DNA from 3 places in the Streptomyces sp. NPDC050619 genome. Region 1 is predicted to be linked to each of the others. Evidence: predicted binding sites of a transcription regulator. Region 1 holds the regulator's gene; each other region holds the start of a gene.

Region 1 (2,185 bases):
TGGTGCAGACGACCGCGGTGTCGACCTGGATGTCCTTCGTCGTGCCGAAGGCCGCCTCGTCGAGCTCGATCTCCAGCCGGATCATCGCGTCCTGGCCGCGCCGGGTGCGCGAACGCGGACCCCGCTGGGACGCCGTACCGAAGAAGGCGTCCATGATGTCGGAGAAGTTGCCGAAGCCGCCCGCGCCGAAGCCGCCCGCGCCACCGGCGCCGGCCTGCGAGAGCGGGTCGCCGCCGAGGTCGTAGACCTGCTTCTTCTGCGGGTCCGACAAGACCTCGTAAGCGGCGTTGATCTCCTTGAACCGCTCCTGGGTCTTCGGATCCGGATTGACGTCCGGGTGCAGCTCGCGTGCGAGCCGCCGGAAGGCCTTCTTGATCTCTTCCTGCGACGCGTCGCGGCGCACGCCGAGAACGGCGTAGTAGTCCGTGGCCACTTACGACTCCGCCAGGATCTGTCCGACGTACCGTGCCACTGCGCGTACCGCTCCCATCGTTCCCGGGTAATCCATGCGGGTCGGTCCGACCACGCCGAGCTTGGCTACTGCCTCGTTGCCCGAACCGTAGCCGACCGACACCACTGACGTTGAGTTGAGTCCCTCGTAGGCATTCTCGTGCCCGATACGCACGGTCATACCCGAATCTCCCGCCTCACCAAGGAGTTTGAGGAGCACGACCTGCTCCTCGAGTGCCTCCAGGACGGGCCGGATGGTGAGGGGAAAGTCATGTCCGAAGCGGGTCAGATTGGCGGTGCCGCCGATCATCAGCCGCTCCTCGTTCTCCTCGACGAGTGTCTCCAGGAGGGTGGAGAGCACCGTCGAGACCGTGCCGCGGTCCTCGGTGTCGAAGCCTTCCGGCAGATCTTCCACCAACTGCGGGACATCGGCGAAACGGCGGCCCGCGACCCGGCTGTTGAGCCGCGCCCGCAGATCCGCCAGCGACCCTTCGCCGAACGGCGCCGGGCAGTCGACCATCCGCTGCTCGACCCGGCCGGTGTCCGTGATCAGCACCAGCATCACGCGGGCGGGCGCGAGCGACAGCAGCTCCACGTGCCGCACCGTCGACCGTGTGAGCGACGGGTACTGCACGACGGCGACCTGCCGCGTGAGCTGCGCGAGCAGCCGCACGGTCCGCGCCACGACGTCGTCGAGATCGACGGCGCCGTCGAGGAAGTTCTGGATCGCGCGCCGCTCGGGCGCCGTCATCGGCTTGACACCCGCGAGCTTGTCGACGAACAGCCGGTAGCCCTTGTCGGTGGGGATGCGCCCGGCACTGGTGTGCGGCTGGGCGATGAACCCCTCGTCCTCCAGGGCGGCCATGTCATTGCGCACGGTGGCCGGGGAGACGCCCAGGTTGTGCCGCTCGGTGAGCGCCTTGGACCCGACGGGCTCCTCGGTGCCGACATAGTCCTGGACGATGGCGCGCAGCACCTGAAGCCTGCGTTCACTCAGCATCCGCGCACACCTCCAGAAATCGTCCCCTCGGCGCCTGTCCTGGCACTCTTCATATTCGAGTGCCAGCCTTCCCCGGCCCAGTGTACGGCCGTGGGGTACGCCCCGGGCAAGGCCGGTCCCGTGACGCCGTGCCCGCGGGGCCCGTCACCGTTAGCGTCGCGGTATGAGCGTGACTTGGGAAGAGCTGGGATGGGAGCGGCTGTCGGCGGGGGTGGGCCGGTGCCGGCTTCCCGGCTGGGACTGCACGGTCGGGCTGGTCGTCGGGGAGGGCACGGCCCTGTTGATCGATGCCGGGTCGAGCCTGGCCGAGGGCGCGCGGTTGCGCGCGCAGGCTCAGGCGCTCGCCGGTCACCGTGTGACCCATCTCGCGCTCACGCATCCCCACTTCGACCATGTCTTCGGCACGGGGGCGTTCGCGGGGGCGGAGGTGTTCGGCGCGGTGGGCATCGACACGGTGTTCGCCGGACGGCACGCGCGCGAGGAGCTGCGGGCGGACGCCGTACGCAATGGGCTGGAGGCCGGCCTGGCCGACGAGGCGGTCGATGCGCTGGTGCCGCCCCGCCACCATGTCTCCGGCGAGTGGACCCTCGACCTGGCCGGCGGCGGCCAGGTCCTTCAGGTCCTGCTGGCGAATGTGGGCCCGGCCCACACCGCCCACGACCTGGTGGTCCTCGTGCCGGGTGCCCCGGAGGTCGTCTTCTGCGGCGACCTGGTCGAGGAGTCCGGCGAACCGCA
Region 2 (2,185 bases), on a different contig from region 1:
GGCCTGGATGACCTTCTCCAGCAGCGGCAGCATGTCCTGGATCGAGGAGATCTTGCCCTGGTGGATCAGGATGTACGGGTCGTCGAGGACGGCCTCCATACGCTCCTGGTCCGTGACGAAGTACGGCGACAGGTAGCCCTTGTCGAAGGCCATGCCCTCGGTGAAGTCGAGCTCCAGGCCGAAGGTGTTGGACTCCTCGACGGTGATGACACCGTCCTTGCCGACCTTGTCCATCGCCTCGGCGATGAGCTCGCCGACCTGGCTGTCCTGGGCGGACAGACCGGCGACGGCGGCGATGTCGGACTTCTCGTCGATCGGGCGGGCCGAGGCGAGCAGGTCCGCGGAAATGGCCGCGACAGCCGCGTCGATGCCCTTCTTCAGGGCGGCCGGGGAAGCACCCGCGGCGACGTTCCGCAGGCCCTCGCGGACCAGCGCCTGGGCGAGCACGGTGGCGGTGGTGGTGCCGTCACCAGCTACGTCGTTGGTCTTGGTCGCCACCTCCTTCACCAGCTGGACGCCGAGGTTCTCGTACGGGTCGTCGACCTCGACCTCGCGGGCGATGGTGACGCCGTCGTTGGTGATGGTGGGGGCGCCGAACTTCTTGTCGATGACGACGTTGCGGCCCTTGGGGCCGATCGTCACCTTGACGGTGTCGGCGAGCTTGTTGACGCCGCGCTCAAGGGCGCGACGGGCGTCCTCGTCGAACTTCAGGATCTTCGCCATGGGAGCGTAGCCCTCTCGGAATTCTGGAGACGAACGAACTGCGCCCCGGGCGCCCGGCTTCTTGATGGTCGCGGGGGCCAGGGGCGCAGCTCAAAAGCAAAGGTGCTTCACGACGCGAGGTGCTTCGCGAAGCGAGGTGATTACTTCTCGATGATCGCGAGTACGTCGCGAGCGGAGAGGACGAGGTACTCCTCGCCGTTGTACTTCACCTCGGTGCCGCCGTACTTGCTGTACAGCACGACGTCGCCGGTCTTGACGTCGAGCGGAAGACGCTCGCCGTTCTCGAAGCGGCCCGGGCCGACGGCCAGGACGACGCCCTCCTGGGGCTTCTCCTTGGCAGTGTCCGGGATGACCAGGCCAGAGGCCGTGGTCTGCTCGGCCTCGACGGCCTGGACCACAATGCGGTCCTCGAGCGGCTTGATGGCAACCTTGGAGCTGGTGGTCGTCACGATCCGACCTCCCCCTTCGGAGATCTCACGGGGTTAACTGTCTGAGGTGGCGACCAGGTGGATCCGTCGTCGCGGGTGCCGGACCTGCCCGTCGCGTAGTTGGCACTCTCCAGTGGGGAGTGCCAGGTCTGAGACTATGACTGTGGTTAGCACTCGGTCAAGCGGAGTGCCAGTGCCGTGCGGCGCGGGGCGGGATTTCAGCGAGCCTCGGCAGCCGCGACGGCAACGGCAACGGCATGGCTACAGGTAGTCCTCCAGCCGCCCCACCGTCAGCCCCCTCCCCTGGACCTCCCGCAGCAGCCTCGTCGTCCGTTCCCGCAAGCTCGGGCCCGTCCGCTCCCTGGATGCCACCGACACGATGTCGCCCGCCCGCAGCCGTTCCTCGCCCGCGGCAAACGTCAGGTCGTGGCTCTCCATCGACGCCCGCCACAGGACGACCGCCGAGAGGCCGCAGTCGGCGGCGGCGCGCAGGGTGGTGGCGTCGTACGCGCCGTAGGGCGGGCGGAAGAGGCGGGGGCGGATGCCGAAGCGGGACCTGAGTTTGTCCTGCTGGCCGCAGATCTCGGCGCGCTGGCCTGCGTAGGGCAGGCCGCGCAGGGCGGAGTGGTCGAGGGTGTGGTTCTGGATGTTCGCGCCGACCGACTGGAGGCGCGCGAAGTGGCCGTATCCGGGTCCGACGACACTGTCCGTGAGGAACATGCTGACCGGAAGCCGCAGTTCACGAATCATGTCGACGAACCGCGGATCCTTCTCGGCGCCGTCGTCGTAGGTCAGGAAGACGACCTTGTCGGGAGTGCGGATGTGTCTGACGACGGGCGGGAGCCGCGGGCCCGCCGTACGGGCGGCCGGGGGCCGGGCGGCCGGCTTCGGGGCCGGGGGCAGCGGCGCCGCGAGGCCCCAGCGGCGGTACGGATGCCTGTTCGCGTCGGTGGGTCCGTACGACCCCACCCGCTCGGCCGCCTTCTTGCCCAGCCGTTCGATGGGGTCGACGGACCGGGCGCAGCCGGCGAGAA
Region 3 (2,185 bases), on a different contig from region 1:
ACCACGACGCCGCCCTCGAGACCACCGTTGACGGCGATCTGCTTGAGCGGGGCCTCCAGGGCGAGCTTCACGGCGTTGGCGCCGGTCGCCTCGTCACCCGTCAGCTCCAGCTTCTCGAACACCGCGGTGGCCTGGAGCAGGGCCACGCCACCACCGGCGACGATGCCCTCCTCGACGGCCGCCTTCGCGTTGCGAACGGCGTCCTCGATGCGGTGCTTGCGCTCCTTGAGCTCGACCTCGGTGGCGGCACCGGCCTTGATGACCGCGACACCGCCGGCGAGCTTCGCCAGGCGCTCCTGGAGCTTCTCGCGGTCGTAGTCCGAGTCGCTGTTCTCGATCTCGGCGCGGATCTGGTTGACCCGGCCGTTGACCTGGTCCGAGGACCCGGCACCGTCGACGATGGTGGTCTCGTCCTTGGTGATGACGACCTTGCGGGCGCGGCCCAGGAGGTCCAGGGTCGCGTTCTCCAGCTTGAGGCCGACCTCCTCGGAGATGACCTCGCCGCCCGTGAGGATGGCGATGTCGCCGAGCATGGCCTTGCGGCGGTCACCGAAGCCCGGGGCCTTGACGGCGACGGACTTGAAGGTGCCGCGGATCTTGTTGACGACCAGGGTCGACAGGGCCTCGCCCTCGACGTCCTCGGCGATGATCAGCAGCGGCTTGCCCGACTGCATGACCTTCTCCAGGAGCGGGAGCAGGTCCTTGACCGAGCCGATCTTGGAGTTGGCGATCAGGATGTACGGGTCGTCGAGCGACGCCTCCATACGCTCCATGTCGGTGGCGAAGTACGCCGAGATGTAGCCCTTGTCGAAGCGCATACCCTCGGTGAGCTCGAGCTCCAGACCGAAGGTCTGGGACTCCTCGACGGTGATGACGCCTTCCTTGCCGACCTTGTCCATCGCCTCGGCGATGAGCTCGCCGATCTGGGTGTCGGCGGCGGAGATGGAGGCCGTCGAAGCGATCTGCTCCTTGGTCTCCACGTCCTTGGCCTGCTCCAGCAGGGCACCGGAGACGGCCTCGACGGCCTTCTCGATACCGCGCTTGAGGGCCATCGGGTTGGCGCCGGCGGCTACGTTACGCAGACCCTCCTTGACGAGGGCCTGGGCGAGAACGGTCGCCGTGGTCGTACCGTCGCCGGCGACGTCGTCCGTCTTCTTGGCGACTTCCTTGACCAGCTCGGCGCCGATCTTCTCGTACGGGTCCTCGAGCTCGATCTCCTTGGCGATGGAGACACCATCGTTGGTGATCGTGGGGGCGCCCCACTTCTTCTCGAGGACGACGTTGCGGCCCTTGGGGCCCAGCGTCACCTTGACGGCGTCCGCGAGCTGGTTCATGCCGCGCTCGAGGCCGCGCCGTGCCTCCTCGTCGAACGCGATGATCTTGGCCATGTGAAGTGGTCCTCCCGGACTGGGGTGGATTGCTCCGGACCGCGCTGGCGCCCGCGACGGACGGCTCGCCTGCCGGTGGTTCCTTGCCCCACCCGGCCTGCGGGCCTCACCGACCCGGTCCTCGTTGTCACTCTCACCTTCAGAGTGCTAACGCCAATGATTAGCACTCGCCCCTGCCGAGTGCAAGCGTGTCTCCGGGATCAGACCGGCCTCCGGGCACGCCGAGGGGCAGGGTCCGGGCATGTCGAAGGGCCCGCACCCCGGGAGGTGCGAGCCCTTCGCAAGAAGTACAGAAGAACGTCGTCGCTGTCAGTCGGCGCGTGCTTCAGCCGGTCGCCAGTCGGACCATGTCCGCCTGCGGCCCCTTCTGGCCCTGCGAGATCTCGAAATCGACTCGCTGACCTTCCTCCAGGGTGCGGTACCCGTCCATCTGGATGGCGCTGTAGTGGACGAAAACATCCGCACCACCGTCTACCGCGATGAAGCCGTACCCCTTCTCCGCGTTGAACCACTTGACGGTGCCCTGAGCCATGCCTAACTCCCCTATTACTGGCCCTTGCACAGATCCACACTTCGCGGATCCGGGTCAGACCTCACCCCCCCACATGGTTGGGGGCGTGCGCCGGAACGCGTCGACCGCGGCCGAATGTATCTGCCCAACTGCCCTCTGCAACAGGTCAATCAGACGAGAATTCAGGGCGCGGCCGGTCGGGAATGTACGGAGAATTCGGCCGAGTCCGGGGCAAGTCGGGCCCCACAAAGGGAACGAAAGGCGCAAAAGACCTGCACACTTTGGC

The links. The regulator HrcA, encoded in region 1, represses chaperone genes, less so after heat shock. The targets are predictions, from matches to a motif close to TTNGCACTCNGNNNNNCNGAGTGCNAA.
Region 2: groES (co-chaperone GroES) is a predicted target of HrcA. The motif match lies at 1,319-1,345, and genes of this name have one in related genera.
Region 3: groL (chaperonin GroEL) is a predicted target of HrcA. The motif match lies at 1,549-1,575, and genes of this name have one in related genera.

What each region holds. Positions count from the first base shown of each region.
Region 1 is NZ_JBFAIR010000001.1:409,577-411,761, reverse strand. Features, by position in the region: gene dnaJ (molecular chaperone DnaJ) at 1-433, opposite strand, end outside; gene hrcA (heat-inducible transcriptional repressor HrcA) at 434-1,450, opposite strand; gene AB0I77_RS01795 (MBL fold metallo-hydrolase) at 1,614-2,185, shown strand, end outside.
Region 2 is NZ_JBFAIR010000019.1:46,478-48,662, reverse strand. Features, by position in the region: gene groL (chaperonin GroEL) at 1-723, opposite strand, end outside; gene groES (co-chaperone GroES) at 864-1,172, opposite strand; gene AB0I77_RS28610 (polysaccharide deacetylase family protein) at 1,413-2,185, opposite strand, start outside.
Region 3 is NZ_JBFAIR010000027.1:99,391-101,575, reverse strand. Features, by position in the region: gene groL (chaperonin GroEL) at 1-1,388, opposite strand, end outside; gene AB0I77_RS35760 (cold-shock protein) at 1,714-1,920, opposite strand.